4 regions of the Rhizobium sp. N731 genome follow, and region 1 is predicted to be linked to each of the others. Evidence: predicted binding sites of a transcription regulator. Region 1 holds the regulator's gene; each other region holds the start of a gene.
What was found. Region 1 encodes PhoB, which activates phosphate uptake and scavenging genes when phosphate is short. Its sites were predicted from a motif close to TGTCATNNANCTGTCAT; they were not measured.
Positions count from the first base shown of each region.

Region 2: AMK02_RS11910 (UDP-2,3-diacylglucosamine diphosphatase) is a predicted target of PhoB. The motif match lies at 2,694-2,710, and genes of this name have one in related genera.
Region 3: AMK02_RS17700 (esterase-like activity of phytase family protein) is a predicted target of PhoB. The motif match lies at 1,657-1,673, and genes of this name have one in related genera.
Region 4: phnF (phosphonate metabolism transcriptional regulator PhnF) is a predicted target of PhoB. The motif match lies at 2,169-2,185, and genes of this name have one in related genera.

Region 1 is NZ_CP013601.1:543,000-547,208, reverse strand. Features, by position in the region: gene AMK02_RS02705 (GcrA family cell cycle regulator) at 380-913, shown strand; gene phoB (phosphate regulon transcriptional regulator PhoB) at 1,274-1,957, opposite strand; gene phoU (phosphate signaling complex protein PhoU) at 2,118-2,831, opposite strand; gene pstB (phosphate ABC transporter ATP-binding protein PstB) at 2,876-3,691, opposite strand; gene pstA (phosphate ABC transporter permease PstA) at 3,706-4,209, opposite strand, start outside.
Region 2 is NZ_CP013601.1:2,416,164-2,420,372, forward strand. Features, by position in the region: gene dgcA (N-acetyl-D-Glu racemase DgcA) at 1-486, shown strand, start outside; gene AMK02_RS11905 (MFS transporter) at 438-1,655, opposite strand; gene AMK02_RS11910 (UDP-2,3-diacylglucosamine diphosphatase) at 1,820-2,662, opposite strand; gene AMK02_RS11915 (hypothetical protein) at 2,909-3,241, shown strand; gene AMK02_RS11920 (histidine phosphatase family protein) at 3,426-4,175, shown strand.
Region 3 is NZ_CP013601.1:3,629,062-3,633,270, forward strand. Features, by position in the region: gene AMK02_RS17690 (helix-turn-helix domain-containing protein) at 9-575, shown strand; gene AMK02_RS17695 (NAD-dependent epimerase/dehydratase family protein) at 644-1,627, shown strand; gene AMK02_RS17700 (esterase-like activity of phytase family protein) at 1,830-3,302, shown strand; RNA gene ssrS (6S RNA) at 3,380-3,538, opposite strand; gene AMK02_RS17710 (cell division protein ZapA) at 3,608-3,985, opposite strand; gene AMK02_RS17715 (DUF4164 domain-containing protein) at 4,002-4,209, opposite strand, start outside.
Region 4 is NZ_CP013601.1:182,231-186,439, forward strand. Features, by position in the region: gene AMK02_RS00860 (carbon-phosphorus lyase complex subunit PhnI) at 1-1,009, opposite strand, end outside; gene phnH (phosphonate C-P lyase system protein PhnH) at 1,014-1,622, opposite strand; gene phnG (phosphonate C-P lyase system protein PhnG) at 1,622-2,098, opposite strand; gene phnF (phosphonate metabolism transcriptional regulator PhnF) at 2,209-2,946, shown strand; gene AMK02_RS00880 (2,3-bisphosphoglycerate-dependent phosphoglycerate mutase) at 3,002-3,637, opposite strand; gene dapB (4-hydroxy-tetrahydrodipicolinate reductase) at 3,658-4,209, opposite strand, start outside.

The sequences.
Region 1 (4,209 bases):
ACGAAACCAGGTCCGAAAAATCAAAAATGCCGCCTTTCGGCGGCGAGCGGTACTATTTCCTTTTCGCGCTGCAATGTCAACAAAACTGCGGCCTTAGCGTATGCAGCAAGCTTGTACAGGGGCACTTTCGGCCTTCAACAGGCATTATTGCAGAAATGACACGCAGAGGAAGCAAGTTGGGGAAAACTTGAAATTCGATTCATCCGGATTCCCGCGACTCTTGTCACGGAGTCAGCCTCACACTAGGTTAAAGTTCAATTACTAGACTGCATGCGGCGGAACTAGTCACCAAAATTGATCAAGCGTTTCTTGTTTCGGAGGCTTCCGGGACAACGGTGAGGGATTCTGCCATCACCAACGCAAACGGTGGAGACAGGGCATGAACTGGACAGACGAGCGGGTCGAGAAACTCAAGAAGCTTTGGGCCGAAGGACTGAGCGCCAGCCAGATTGCTGCGCAGCTTGGCGGCGTGAGCCGAAACGCCGTTATCGGCAAGGTGCACCGGCTGAACCTGCCGGGTCGTGCCAAGGCCGGCGGCACGGCGACGGCGGCGCGCACGCCGAAGCGCCAGACATCGGCGCCGCGCGCGCCGAACTACGCCTCCCGGATCACCACCCGCACCGTTACCCGCCAGCAGGGCGCAACGATGCTGAAGGAAGAGATCGAGATCGAAACGGTCGAGGAAATGGAATACGTGCCGAAGGGCAACGTGGTCGTGCCGATTTCCCGCCGCCTCGGCCTGACGGAACTGACCGAACGCACCTGCAAATGGCCGGTCGGCGATCCGCTGAAGGACGATTTCCACTTCTGCGGCTGCGAATCCCCTGACAATTCGCCCTATTGCAGCTATCATCAGAAGCTTGCCTATCAGCCGATCAACGAACGCCGCCGGGCGGCAGCGCGCGTCAGCTGAGCGGGCGACATCGTCGAGAGTGAGAAACGGGCCGAGCAGCCCGTTTTTTGTGATTAGAGTGGGGAAGCGACCTTTGTGTTTGGCAGCAAAGCCGACCACGCATTCCGTCATCCCAGGGCTTGACCCTGGGATCCACGACCAGGCACTCGGCTTCGATAATTTCCCTGCATTTGAATGCCATCGCTCCTCCCGCAGCGCCAGCCGCATGGATCCCAGGGTCAAGCCCTGGGATGACGGAGAGGAGAGGTGGTGCCTGGATGACAGAGGTGAGGTGGTGCCCGCTCATACGCCGCGCCGGTGCAATGAAGGGCCTGGGAAAGGCTGCACCGGCGGGAACGCCGACCACACACTCCCTCAGCCTCAGGCCTCCATCGAATAGCCGGCGCCGCGGACGGTGCGGATGACGTCCTGCATGTTGGAGAAATTCAGCGCCTTGCGCAGGCGGCCGACATGGACGTCGACGGTGCGTTCATCGACATAGATGTCGTGGCCCCAGACGCCGTCGAGCAGCTGCGAGCGCGAGAAGACGCGGCCCGGCGACGACATCAGGAATTCCAACAGGCGGAATTCGGTCGGGCCGAGGCGGACTTCGCGGCTCTTGCGATGAACGCGATGGGTTTCGCGGTCGAGTTCGATATCGCCGCATTTCAACACCGAGGACAGCACCTCGGGACGGGCCCGACGCAGCATCGCCTTGACGCGGGCGACGAGTTCGGGGGTCGAGAAGGGCTTGACGACATAATCGTCGGCGCCGGTGGACAGTCCGCGCACCCGCTCGCTCTCCTCGCCGCGCGCCGTCAGCATGATGATCGGCAGCCGCTCGGTTTCCGGCCGCATGCGCAGGCGCCGGCAGAGTTCGATGCCGGAGACGCCGGGCAACATCCAGTCGAGGATGAGGAGATCGGGCGTGCGCTCCTGAAGCCTGATTTCGGCCTCGTCGCCGCGCAGGATGGTATCGACTTCAAAGCCTTCCGCTTCGAGATTATAGCGAAGGAGCACGCTGAGCGCTTCCTCGTCTTCAACAACTGCGACTCTCGGGATCATGCGTGTCCGTCTCCTCGCGCACAAGCCTTAAACCGGGACGATTTAACCAGGCGTCCTGCGCAAATTCAGAAATTGGCTGCGACCTCTTTGCGCGCCCCGAACGGGCGCGCACGCAAGTGACTGGTCCGGGCGGCGGGCTCGGGCGGCTCGTTCGGAACGATTATTCCGTCGCGGCGCCGACGGTGTTGGCGCTGTCATCCTTCGGACGATCGCCTTCCGGCTGGGCGCCCGTCGCCATGTAGTAGATCGTCTCGGCGATGTTGGTGGCATGGTCGCCGATGCGCTCGATGTTCTTGGCGCAGAAGAGCAGATGCGTGCAGCTCGTGATGTTGCGCGGATCTTCCATCATGTAGGTCAAGAGCTCGCGGAACAGCGAGGTGTACATCGCATCGATCTCGTTGTCGCGCTCGCGGATGGCGGTCGCCTTGTCGGCGGCGCGCGTCGTATAGACGTCGAGCACTTCCTTGAGCTGGACGAGCGCCAGCTCGGACAGGTGCTCGAGACCGCGGGCGAGCTTGCGCGGAACGCCGGTGCTCTGCACGGCGATGACGCGCTTGGCGGTGTTCTTGCCGAGGTCGCCGACGCGTTCGAGGTCGGCGGCGATGCGGATCGAACCCATGATTTCGCGCAGGTCGGCGGCCATCGGCTGGCGGCGGGCGATGGTGACGATCGCCTTGTCGCCGATCTCGCGCTCGGTGTGATCGAGGATCACATCGTCGGAGATGACCTTCTGCGCCAGCGCCGTATCGCCGTTGACCAGCGCCCGGACGGATTCGGCGACCATCTGCTCGGCCAGGCCGCCCATTTCGGAAATCCGCCTGGAGAGGAACTTCAGATCATCATCATAGGCAGAATAAATATGTGTCGATGCCATGGGGCTTTGTCCTCGAATAACGGGAAGGCTTCGGATTGCCGCAATCAGCCGAAGCGACCCATGATGTAGTCCTGGGTGCGCGGATCGTCCGGGTTGGTGAACATCTTGTCGGTGTCGTTCTCCTCGACGAGGTTGCCGAGGTGGAACATGGCGGTGCGCTGCGAGACACGCGCGGCCTGCTGCATGGAGTGGGTGACGATGACGATCGTGTAGTTCTCGCGCAGCTCGTGGATCAGTTCCTCGACCTTGGCGGTGGCGATCGGGTCGAGCGCCGAGCAGGGTTCGTCCATCAGGATGACCTCAGGGCTGACGGCAACGGCGCGGGCGATGCACAGGCGCTGCTGCTGACCGCCGGAGAGGCCGGTGCCGGACTCGTGCACGCGGTCCTTGACCTCGTTCCAGAGGCCGGCGCGCTGCAGGCTGGTCTCGACGATCTGGTCGAGATCGGCCTTCGACTTGGCGAGGCCATGGATGCGCGGTCCGTAGGAGACGTTTTCGTAGATCGACTTCGGGAACGGGTTCGGCTTCTGGAAAACCATGCCGACGCGAGCGCGAAGTTCGACGACGTCGATATCCGGATCATAGATGTCGTCGCTGTCGAGCGTGATCTTGCCGGTGACGCGGCACCCCTCGATCGTGTCGTTCATGCGGTTGAGGCTTCGCAGGAAAGTCGACTTGCCGCAGCCCGAGGGGCCGATCAGGGCGGTTACGGTGTTTTCGCGGATGTTCAGGTTCACGTCGAAAAGCGCACGCTTCTCGCCGTAGTATACGGAGACATCCTGTCCGATCATTTTATACGGGACGTTGCTCATCTTCTGATCCAGCGCCTTTTCAACTGCAGCTTCCGTCAGCATGTTCATGATATCTACTCCGTTTACCAGCGGCGCTCGAAGCGACGACGCAAGAGGATGGCGCCCATGTTCATGACGATCAGGAACAGGAGCAGGACGATGATGGCACCCGAAGTACGTTCCACGAAGGCACGTTCGGCCTCGTTCGCCCACATATAGACCTGGACCGGCAGGGCCGTCGAGGGATCGAGCGGCGTCGTCGGCGCATTGGCGACGAAGGCGACCATGCCGATCAGGAGCAGCGGCGCGGTTTCGCCGAGCGCATGCGCCAGCCCGATGATCGTGCCGGTGAGGATGCCGGGCATGGCGAGCGGCAGGACATGGTGGAACACCATCTGCATCTTCGAGGCGCCGAGGCCGAGGGCTGCGGCGCGGATCGACGGTGGCACGGCGCGCAGTGCGGCGCGGGTGGCGATGATGATCGTCGGCAGGGTCATCAGCGTCAGCACCAGGCCGCCGACCAACGAGGCCGAGCGCGGCAGGCCGATGAAGTTGATGAAGACGGAAAGGCCGAGCAGACCGTAGAC
Region 2 (4,209 bases), 1.9 Mb from region 1:
GCACCCGACGCCGCCATCATTCTCGACGCCAATGAGGGCTGGCCGGAGGCGGCGCTGGAACGTCATCTGCAGATCGCCGCAGAGGCGGGCGTTGCCCTCGTCGAGCAACCGCTGCCGGCGGGCCGCGATGCGCTGCTTGCCGAAATCCGCCGCCCGCTGCTGGTCTGCGCCGACGAGAGCGTGCATCACACCGGCGATCTCGCAAGTCTTGCCGACCGTTACGATGCGATCAACATCAAGCTCGACAAGACAGGTGGCCTGACGGAGGCCTTGGCGATGAAGGCTGAAGCCGAGAGGCTCGGCTTTTCGATCATGATCGGCTGCATGGTCGGCACTTCGCTGGCCATGGCGCCGGCCGTGCTGCTTGCGCAGAATGCCGATTTCGTCGATCTCGACGGCCCGCTGCTGCTTGCCCGCGACCGCGAGCCCGGCCTGCGCTACGCCGCTTCCCTGGTCTTTCCACCGGAAAGCGCCCTCTGGGGCTGAAGATAATAGGCTGAGATGACGAGTCCGAGGCCGGAAAGCGCGACGAGCGCCATGACGTAATAGCTGACGAGGCCGAGCCAGGCGTAAAGATAGCCCGAAGCGATGGTCATTAACCCCATCGCCATGCCGACATAAAAGAAATAGGCGCCCTGCGCCGAGGCCTCCTGCGTTTCCTGCACCGTCGCCATGATCCGCCGCTGCACGCCGGTGTGCACGAAGGCATAGGTGAAGCCGTGGAAACATTGCAGCAGGAAGAAGCCGGCAAAACCGGCGTTCATGGGAAACAGGATCCAGCGGCAGACGCTGACGGCGCAGCCGAAGCGGATAAGCGTCCAAGCGCTGAAGCGCCGATTGAGACGCTTCGACAGAAAGAACACCGTCACCTCCGAGGCAACGCCGGCGCTCCAGAGCAGGCCGACTTGCGTGCCGGAAAAGCCGAGCTGATGCCAATAGATCGAGGAAAAAGCATTAAGCACCGCATGGCTCGACTGCTGGATGGCGACGCCGATCAGAAGCAGCAGCAAATGCGGCTCGCTCAGACCGCGGCCGGTGGCGGCCGGAAGATCGATCGGCTGGCCGCGCCGCCGCGTCGGTCCGATCCGCGGACAGAAGATCGCCATCACCACGGTCATCGTGAAGCCGAACACCATCACGACGAGCACCATGCCGCCGCCCCACCGGCCGATCAGCTGACCGCCGAGGAGCGTCGAGATGATGAAGGCGATCGACCCCCACACCCGCATCGACCCATAGTCGAGCCCCCAGCGGCGCACACCCGAAATGACGATCGATTCGACGACCGGCAGATAAGGCGCGAAGGTGGCGCCCTGCAGCGCGAAGACGATCGTCACCGGCCAGAAGCTCGTCGTCCAATAAAGTGCGATTGCGGTCAGCAGCGACAGGCCGCCCGACCACAGCAACACGTCGGCGCGCTCCTTCAGGCGGTCGGCGATCATGGCGACGATAGGCGCCACCAGAACACGAACCACCATTGGTATGGCAAGGATGATGCCGATTTCATGGTCGCTGAAACTGTGGGTTTCCAGCCAAACGGGGAAGAACGGCAGCACGACGCCGTTGACGAGCAGCGGCGCGCAATAGGACAGCGCGCTGAGCAGCCGGAAGCGCTGCGGCGCTCCCTCACCCGAGGAATGTTGAGCGGGAATCATGGGTGGACCTGAAGGAAACTGGACGTTGTCCTAACACACCACCCGGAAAGCGACTATTGCGAGAAATAGCCGTCCGGAAACGTTTTAAGAAATAAATTGGGCCTGTCACCTCGCGGTAACGGCTAAATTGCTGGAGAGCCGCCGCGACTGCGACGGCGCCAAAATCAAGCCGCCTGCGGGGCGAGTTCCGCCTCTTCGGGACGCTCGACGGCGGTAAGCGCCGGTACGGCGGTGGCAAGCGCCCGCCAGGTGATCAGTTCGAAGGTGCCGTCGGCATGTTCGGCAACCGCCGTGCAGCTTTCCACCCAGTCACCCGTGTTGATGTAGCGAATGCCGTCCATGTCCTGGATGATGGCGTGGTGGATGTGGCCGCAGATCACGCCGTCGGCGCCGCTCTTGCGGGCCTCTTCGGCCACGACGCGCTCGAACTCGCCGATGAAATTGACCGCATGCTTGACCTGCAGCTTCGCCCAGGCGGAGAACGACCAATAGGGCATACCGAGGCGGCGGCGTACGGCCGCGAGCAGGATATTGATCCGAATCGCCGTATCATAGGCCCAGTCGCCGAGATAGGCGAGCAGGCGGGCGTTGCGGACGACGACGTCGAACTCGTCGCCGTGCAGGATCAGGTATTTCTTGCCGTCCGCGCCGTCATGCATCATACGCTCGACGACCTCGATGCCGCCAAAATGCATGCCCGGGAAGTCGCGCAGAAATTCGTCGTGATTGCCCGGGACGTAGACGACGCGCGTGCCCTTGCGCGCCTTGCGCAACAGCTTCTGAACGACGTCGTTGCAGACCTGCGGCCAATACCAGCTGCGCTTCAGGCGCCAGCCGTCGACGATGTCGCCGACGAGCACGATCGTGTCCGCCTCGTGGTAGCGCAGGAAATCCAGCAGGAAATCAGCCTTCGCGGCCTTCGAGCCGAGATGGACATCGGAAATGAAGAGCGTGCGGAAATGTCTGGGTTCCATCATGTCTATCACGAGCTGCCGCTCATGCCCCATCTTTCATCTAGCCTTCCAAAACCAGACTCGTGTTTCAGGAAGATGACAAGCTGGGGAAAAGCCCTTCAGACCCCACCCATTCCGTCCGGATGGTAAACGCCGATCTCGTCGGTGGCGAAGCTCGCAATACCGACATCGGAAATCCGATCATCATAATTTCTCGCCGCGATGTTCCGGATCTTTCCCGTATACCGAGAATCAAATTAACAGCAGCTGCCGATCAAGGCGTAACCTGGGGGATTGATGATGCGCGCCCACACCGCGACAATAATGATTTCTATTGCACTGCTTGCAGGCTGCGCACCGACGCAGCAGGACTATGATGCGACAGTCACGCTGCTGCAGGGCAGCGCGAGAGCGAGAAATGAGTTCGTCAAAGTGTGCGCAAAGGATTTCGATGCAAATGCGCGTCGCACCGCAGGGATCGTGACAAACGCCTCCGACAAGGACGCTCCGAGAGTCGCCTGCCAGCGATATCTGATGGCCGCGACCTCCGGTCGCGCCACGTATCAGGATCTGCTCGACATCAAGGCTCACCGGTTTACGCCAAAGCTCATCAAGATCTTCCAGGGCCGCTGATAGCTCGGAAGACACCTCTCGCTCGTCGATTTTGAAACCGACGTGAACAAGCTAGACGGGCCAAGCGGATTGGGGGGAAAGCGGCCACTGGACGCTCGCCCCTCTTTCGGCCGGCGATGTTGCCCTGCCGATCGAGCGCGTTCATGATGGCGACGATTTCATATTCGAAAAAGCGGGATGGCCGATGCGTCTCTTTCTCGTTCGCCATGGCGAATCCCTCGGCAATATCAACGAGCAGGCCTACCGCCAGTTCGGCGATCATAACGTGCCGCTGACGGAATGGGGCTATCGCCAGGCGGCGGAGGCAGGCGCTGTCATCGCCTCGTACCTGAGAGGGTTGCCGAGCCAGGGGTTTCAGAAGCTGCATATCTGGTATTCGCCGTTTCTGCGCACGCGCCAGAGCAAGGATGCGCTGCTCGAAGCGCTGCCGGAAAACTTCGTCGGCGATGTCAGGGAAGATTATCTCCTGCGCGAGCAGGATTTCGGCCTCTTCACCGAAATATACGACCATGCCGAGCAGAAACAGAAATTCCCCGAGGAATTCGAAAAATGGGCGAGGCTGCGCAATAATAGCGGCAAGTTCTATGCGCGGCCGCCGGACGGCGAAAGCCGGGCAGATGTGGCGCAGCGGGTGCGTCTCTTCCTCCAGACCGTCATGCGCGAGGCCGAAAGCGGCAACCACAATGTCGCGATCGTCGGCCATGGCGTCACCAACCGGGCGGTCGAAATGAATTTCCTGCACCACTCCGTCGATTGGTTCGAGCGCTCCGACAATCCTGGGAATTCCGACGTCACGCTGATCGAGGGAACGCGTCTGCAAGGCTACGACACCACACTGCTGCACCAGGCCGCCGACCGGCAGCCGGGACAGGAGGACAGACTGCGCGATGCATATGGCGCTGATGTGACGATGACGCCGAAGCGCGGCGGATAGACCCCTCCCCAACCCCTCCCCACAAGGGGGAGGG
Region 3 (4,209 bases), 1.3 Mb from region 1:
CAGGACAAATGACGATATCAGGAGCCGGCATACGCCGCATGCGGTTGCTGCGGAGCATCAAGCAGCAGCACCTCGCGGAACTCCTCGAGGTCAACCAGGCGACCGTTTCGCGCTGGGAGCGCGGCCAGCTTGCTCCCTCGCCCGACCAAGCCGTCAAGCTGGAACGGATTTTCGCCTCGCCGCAATATGCTGCGGCCGATGCGGCTTTAAAGCGGCTGGTCGAGGATTCCGTCCGGCCAGTGCATCTGATCTGCGATGGCACCCATCGGCTGCTGTCTGCTTCCCGACCGCGGCAGGCGGAATGGCGCGCACCGCTCAGCGCTTTTCTCGGCCGCTCTCTTTTCTCCTACGCCTCCGCCGAGATCGCTGCCGCCGAACAGTCTCTGGAGGAGTGCGGCTGGCACGAGGGCAGGCTGCTATCGTTGACCTTCGATACCGGCGCCAACGGCAATGTGCGCCTGCCGATTGCCCCCGGCCGCGTCACCTGGGAGCGGATCAGGCTTTCCGACGGCAGCGCTGGCCGTCTCGTCACCACCGTCGCGAAGCCTGCAGCTTTCCTGCACCCTCCTGCATAATTTATGCGTTGTCCGCAAATGCCGGTCTTTTGTAGCCTCTGCCGCGAATGGGGCCAGGAGACGACGCGATGACGATATTGGTGACGGGAAGCGCCGGCCACCTCGGCGAGGCGCTGATGCGCAGCTTGAGAGCTCAGAGCCGGTGGGCGCGCGGCATCGACATCAAGCCATCGGCTTTTACCGATATGGTCGGCTCCATCGGTGACCGCGGTTTCATCAGGCGAGCGATGTCGGGCATCAGCCACGTCATCCATGCCGCCACGCTCCACAAGCCGCATGTGGCGACCCATGGCAATCGCGATTTCCTCGACACCAATGTCGGCGGCACGCTGAACCTGCTTGAAGAGGCGACCGCCGCGGGCGTTGCAAGCTTCGTCTTCACCAGCACCACCAGCGCTTTCGGCGCGGCACTGACGCCGGTCGCCGGCGAACCCGCGGCTTGGGTCACCGAGGACGTGCTTCCTGTCGCGAAGAATATCTATGGCGTGACGAAGCTCGCTGCCGAAGGAATCTCGGAACTCTTCGCCCGCAAATCCCGCCTGCCTGTTGTCATCCTCAGGACGTCGCGCTTCTTTCCCGAAAGCGATGACGATCGCGAGATTCGCAACAGCTATTCGGCGGAAAATGCGCAGGCCAACGAGCTGCTTCATCGCCGCGTCGATATCAGCGACGTGGTCGGCGCTCATTTGCTGGCGCTCGAAAAGGCACCGGCAATCGGCTTCGGCCGCTATATCATCTCGGCCACGACGCCCTTTCTACCGGGCGACGTCGCTGAGCTCAGGCGTGACGCGCCTGCTGTCGTCGAGCGGCTGTTTCCAGGTGCGAACACCCTTTACGCCGAATGCGGCTGGAAAATGTTCCCGACGCTCGATCGCGTCTACGTCAACGAACGCGCAAGGCGCGAACTTGGCTGGCAGCCGCGCTATGATTTCCGCTTCGTGGTCGATTGCCTGCGCGAGCGCCGCGAATGGCGAAGCCCGTTGGCGATCGATGTCGGCTCCAAGGGCTACCACGAGGAAGTGTTCGCCGAAGGACCCTATCCGGTCGATTAGGGCAATGAGCTGATTGCAGGCTCTGAGGGTGTCATCCAGTTATCACGATCCCATCCTAGACGTTTAGCCGGGATAGGGGGCGAAATCCGGGCGTGTTCCGTTCTGAGGAATCGATCCCGAAGCCGAGGAATGTCATTCGAAACGGTGTCCAGCTTGCGGGCGGGAACCGTTGCAGGAACGCTTTTGACCGAGAGGCTATTTCATGAAGAACGTCAGACCATATGCAACGCGGCTGTTCGCCGCAGTTCTCGCGGCATCCGCCGCCATTCCCGCCATGGCAAGGGCGGAGAATTCCGCCGGTTTCGTCAATAAGGGCCTGGTCGGCGTCGGCCGCATTCCGGCCAACCAGCGCGACAAATTCGGTGAAACCTTCGGCTCCGGCTCCGGCATGGCGATCGACGCCGCCGCCTGGAGTCGGGATGGCGCCAGCTATAAGGGCATGCTCTACCTTTTGCCCGACCGTGGTTACAATGTCGCCGGCACTGTCGACTACCACCCGCGCCTGAACACCCTCTCGATCATTCTGACCCCGACCGCGCCAGGCGCGGCCCCCGAGGCCGGCAAGGAGCAATCGGGCGTCGAGGCGAAACTCGTCGATTCCATGCTCTTTGTTGACGACAAGGGCGTGAACACGACCGGTCTCGACCCGGAATCCGGCGTCCGCGCCGCTGCGGGCAACTTCCCGCCGCTGCCGCAGGCGGCGAACGGCAAGATCGCCCTCGACGATGAGGCGATCATCCGCATGGGCGACGGCACTATGTTCGTCAGCGACGAATACGGCCCCTATATCTATCGCTTCTCTGCCGATGGCCACTTGCTTTCAGCCACCCAGCCGCCCAAGGCGCTTCTGCCGATGCGCAAGGGCGCGCTGAGCTTCGCCTCAAACAATCCCGGTCCCGGCGGGTCCGCTCCCGATCCGAAGGACCCCGAAACAGGCCGCCAGAACAACCAGGGTCTCGAAGGCATGGCAATGACGCCCGACGGCAAGTTTATCGTTGCCGTACTGCAGTCGGCGGCCCGCCAGGACGGCGGCGATTCCGGCTCGACCCGCCAGAATACCCGCGCCATGATCTATGACGCCGCCGATCCCGATCATCTGAAGCTGGTGCACGAATATGTCGTGCCGCTGCCGGTCTTCAAGGACGCCAAGGGCAAGACGACGATCGCCGCCGAGAGCGAGATCGTCGCCCTTTCCGACAAGACCTTCCTGATGCTTGCCCGTGACAGCGGCAACGGCCAGGGCGTGAAGGGGGACAAATCTCTGTATCGCAAGATCGACATCGTCGACTTATCCGCCGCGACCGATATCGCCGGCAGCGATTTCGACGCCGGCAAGGCGGTCGCACCGAAAGGTGTCCTCGACCCGTCGCTGACGCCGGCGACGCTGACGCCGTTTATCGACCTCAACGACGAGGCAGAGCTTGGCCGCTTCGGCCTGCACAACGGTGCGCCGAACGACAGGAACGATCTATCGGAAAAATGGGAAGCCATGGGTCTGGCAAGTGTCCTCGACCCGAAGCTGCCGGACGATTACTTCCTGTTCGTCGCCAACGACAACGACTTCCTGACGCAAGATGGCTTTCAGGTGGGGGCCGCCTATAAGGCTGACGGCGGCGCCGACGTGGACACCATGTTCCAGGTTTTCCAGGTGACGCTTCCCGGGTTGAAGAAGTAACTGCGCGCCACAAGGGGCGGACGCGCGAGCCGCGTTTGCCCGTGATCCAGCGTCTTCGTCGATGATGAAAGGAAAAGGTGCGATCCACGACGACCGATGGATGTTTACGATCCTGGGCGCCTACAAACGTAGGTGGGCACCGTGTGTCCAGGCCCACGAGCCCGGACAGGGACAGCTCCCTTTGGATCGAGTATGGCCCCAGGGATTGTGGTTCCTGTCGAGAGGCGCAGACCGCATCGCGATATATAAGGTCGTTTGCATCGACGCGCCAGTGGCGACGACAGCCCGTTTTTATTTAATTGACATCAATTGAGTTCGGGAGCGGCCCGGCCATTCAGCTTGTCGGTGATGCCGCGAATGCGGCTCGAAATCTCGCCGAGCGCCGCCGCCAGCGTTTCCTCAGTGCGGGCGGTCGCGGCAAGCACGGTGTCGCGGTTGCCGCGCAGCGACTCCAGCTCAGTTTCCAGCCCCGCGATGCGGCGCGTCAGCTCGGCAATCTCATCCATGATCATGATGCCGGCCATGACGGTGATCCTGAGATCGCCGATCTCACCGAACTGGCCCTTGAGATGGCCGACATAGCGGTCGAAACGGGTGGCGAGATCGGTCAGATGATCCTCCTGCCCTTCCTCGCAGGCCATGCGATAGGCCTTGCCGTCGATCGTTACCGTCACTTGCGCCATATCAAATTCTCTCTCATCAGCGGTCCAGAACCGCGCGGATCGTCTCCATGGCCGTCACCAGCCGCCGCGATACCTCACGATTGACCTCTTCCAGCCGGTTGGCGCGAAATTCGGCCTGGTCGAGCTCCTGGGCCAGACGGGAGCGGTCGGCATGCACACGTCGCACCTCGCCCTCGATCTCACCCTGCTCTCGCTGACGCTCGATGCGCATGTCGACGGCGTTT
Region 4 (4,209 bases), 360 kb from region 1:
CATAATGCGGCAGCTTTAGGTGCTCGACGAAGCCCGTCGCTTGGACATTGTCGGAATGGGAGATGACGAATTCCTCGTCCTGGGCCGGCGCGGTGATGTCCTCGCCGAGCTCTTCGGCGCGAAGCGCCCGATCAACAAGCGACATTGCCATCGCCTTGCGCTCGCTCTGGCCGAAGACCAAGCCGTAGCCGCGGGTGAATTGCGGCGGCGCCTTGGCCGAGCCCTTGAACTGGTTGACCATCTGGCATTCGGTGATCTGGATGACGCCGAGCGAGACGGCGAAACCGAGCTCCGGCACGTCGAACTCCACCTCGACCGCGCCGATGCGGATCTCGCCGGTGAAGGGGTGGCTGCGGCCATAGCCGCGCTGCGTGGAATAACCGAGCGCCAGCAGGAAGCCTTCATCGCCGCGGGAAAGCGCCTGCAAGCGCAGATCGCGGGTCATCGGGAATTCCATCGGCTCGCGGGTCAGATCGCCGATCTCGTGATCTTCGGGCATGTCGCCGTCAGCCTCGATCAGGCCCTCCTCGCCGAGGATTTCGGAGACGCGCATGACGCGGCCGGTCTCGGCTGTGCGCTGCGCGGGCGCCTCGACCGCTTCGTCCTGAAGCAGTGAGGGATCGAGCAGCCGGTGAGTATAATCGAAAGTAGGACCAAGAAGCTGGCCCCCCGGCAGGTCCTTGTAGGTCGCCGAGATGCGCCGTTCGATCGTCATCTCAGCCGTGTCGAGCGGTTTGGAATAGCCGAAGCGCGGCAGCGTCGTGCGGTAAGCGCGCAGCAGGAAGATCGCCTCGATCATGTCTCCGCGCGACTGACGCACGGCCAGCGCGGCGAGGGTGCGGTCGAAAAGCGAGGCCTCGGCCATGACGCGGTCGACGGCGAGGGCGAGTTGTTCGACGATCTGCTCGATGCCGATCGCCGGCAGCGAACGGTCGCCGCGGCGGCGGTCGGCAAGCAGACGGTGGGCATTGGCGATGGCGGCCTCGCCACCCTTGACGGCAACATACATGAGCTCAGATCTCCGTTGCTGTGATCTTGGTGGTGCGCGGCAGACAGGCGAAGCGCGTGCCCGACGTCAGCACGATGTCGATGCCGCGCGGGAAGAGCGCACGGTTCTCGGTCCAGAGCCTGAGGAAGGTCTCCGGCAGCCCCGCCGGCGCGATCTCCACGACGCTCTGGATGCCCGGACCCATCAGCGCCAGCCTGCGTCCGCCTTCGAGTTCGGGAAGTTCGATGACGACAGTCGTCGAGCGGTCGGGATATTCCTGCGTGCCTGATGCGAAGAGGCCGAAGGAGCAAAGCGCAGTGCCCGCCTCAATGAAGGCAAAACGCGCATCGGCCTTTTCGGCTGTCAGGGGCGCGCCGGTGTGGAAGCCGAGCCACTCCGGCATGGGGGATTTCGCCAGTCCCGAGGTAAGCCAGACTGATGTGTCGTGGTCGCAAAGGGTGAGCGCGATCGCGCCGGCGGCAATGCCGAGCGGCGCCGGCGGAGCGATATCGGGCGCAACTGTCTGGATGGCGCCGGGACGGGCCATGCCGTCCATCAGCATCTTGAAGACGCTCTGCGCATGGAAAACCGGGTCGGCAAAACCGCCGGTCAAGGCTTCTGTCGCAAGACCCATCAGTTGTCTCCCCGTACCATGGTGAAGAAATCGACGCGGGTTGCCGCCGTCTCGTCCGCCTTGCGGCGCTCAGCGACGGCGATGCGTGCGGCAATCGGCGAAAGCAGCGCCTGTTCGACGAAATCCCTGGTCGCCTCCTCCTGCCAGAGCGCATCGAAGATCGCCGCAAGGCGGGCCTTCTCCCGGTCGGTGCCGAGCGCCTGCGCATGGCCGATGGAGCCGGTCTCGAGCCGCACCGTTGCGCGCGTCACCGTCACCTCGCCGAGATTGAAAGGAGCTCCGCCGCCGCCGATGCGGCCGCGCACCATCACCAGTCCCGTCTCCGGTCCGCGCACCGGATAAGCCACGGGCTTCTGCGGCAACGCATCCCAGGCTGCCTGGAGTTCGCTCCGTTCCGCACGCGCCAGCAGATCGGCGGCGCGTTTGCGCTCCGAGACCGTCTGTGACGCGGCGTCCTTCTTGTCCGCTGATATCATCGCTGCTTTCCCCGAAATGTCTATTGATATAGACAACCATACAAGCTATACCTAGCCTTAAATCGGTGTCGTGACAAGCGTGTGACATCGTGGGGCAAGGCAGGGGCAGAATGGCAGGACTGAAGCAGGTGCAGAGGCAGACAGGTGTGGCGCTCTGGCGTCAGATCGCCGATCGAATTCGCGAGGCGATCGGCAATGGAACCTATGACGAAACGGGAATGGTGCCGCCGGAAACGGTGCTGGCGCTGCAATTCGGCGTTAACAGGCATACGGTACGCAGTGCGCTGGCGGCGCTGGCGCAGGAGGGAATCGTGCGCGCGGTGCAAGGTCGCGGCACGTTGATCGAGCGTAAGGAGCGCTTGAACTTCCCGATCACCCGGCGCACGCGCTTCACCGCCGGCATCGGCGATCAGGCGCGTGAGACGCGTGGTCTTCTGCTCGATGAGGCGCAGGAGGAGGCGAGTGCCGAGGTTGCCCGCTGGTTGGGCCTGAAACAGGGCGAGCAGGTGATCCGGCTGGAAACATTGCGCCATGCCGACAGGCGGCCGGTTTCAAAGGCGACGAGCTGGTTTCCCGCTGAACGCTTCGCGGGGATCGGCGAGGCCTACCGAAAGCATGAATCGATCACCAAGGCTTTCGCCGAGCTCGGGCTGGCGGACTATGTCCGGGCGACGACCGAGGTGACGGCCGCCCATGCTGCTACAGCCGACCTTGCCGATCTGGAACTCACCCCCGGCGCGATCCTGCTGATCGCCAAGGCAATGAACACCGATCTCGACGGCGTGCCGGTGCAATATTCGATCAGCCGTTTCGCCGCCGACCGGGTGCAGTTCACGATCGAGAACTGAGGCCAATAATTGAGGCAAGGCGTGCCGACCGCTTCCGGCGGCACGCCTCATCGAATTAGTGTGCGCCGGACATATCGCCCAGAACTTCCTTGGACGCGACGGTGGAATCCGCCTTCAGCTTGTAGACCATCGGAACGCCGGTCGCGAGATTGAGGGCGAGCACGCCTTCTTTGCTCAGCTTGTCGAGCACCATGACCAGCGAGCGCAGCGAATTGCCATGGGCGGCGACCAGCACCTTTTCGCCGCGCAGCACGCGCGGCAGGATTTCCGTGAGGTAGTAAGGCCAGACACGGGCGCCGGTGTCGCGCAGGCTCTCGCCGCCCGGCGGCGGCACGTCATAGGAACGGCGCCAGATATGCACCTGTTCCTCGCCCCACTTGGCGCGCGCGTCATCCTTGTTGAGACCGGAGAGATCGCCGTAGTCGCGCTCGTTCAGCGCCTGGTCGCGGATCGTTTCGAGATCGGGCTGGCCGACCTTGTCGAGGATGAGCTTCAGCGTGTGCTGCGCGCGCACTAGCGCCGAGGTATAGGCGACGTCGAATTTGATCCCGTATTCGGCAAGTGCGGCGCCTCCCGTGTTGGCTTCCTGAATGCCGAGTTCAGTCAGATCGGGATCCTTCCAGCCGGTGAAGAGATTCTTCAGGTTCCAGTCGCTCTGGCCGTGGCGAACGAGGACGAGGGTTCCGCTCATCAATATGTCTCCGAATGTCGTTATTGGGAAGAAAGCCCGAGCACGTCGAGCATGGAATAGAGGCCCGGCTTCTTGTCGCGCGCCCAAAGCGCCGCCTTGATGGCGCCGCGCGCGAAGATCGAGCGGTCGGCCGCACTGTGCGACAGGGTGACAATTTCGCCTTCTCCGGCGAAAAGCACGGAATGCTCGCCGATGACGGAGCCGCCGCGCAGCGTCGCAAAGCCGATTGTGCCGGCTTGCCGAGCGCCGGTATGGCCGTCGCGCACCCGGACCGATTTCGAGGCCAGATCGATGCCGCGCCCCTTGGCCGCGGCCTCGCCGAGAAGAAGCGCGGTGCCGGAAGGCGCATCCACCTTGTGCTTGTGATGCATTTCCAGGATTTCGATATCCCAGTCATCAGGATCGAGCGCCCGCGCTGCCTGCTCGGCGAGCACGCTGAGCAGATTGACCCCGAGGCTCATATTGCCCGACTTGACGACGCGGGCATGGCGGGCGGCCGCGGCGATCCTGGCATTGTCGTCTTCCGAACAGCCGGTGGTGCCGACGACATGGACGATGCGGGCCTGGGCAGC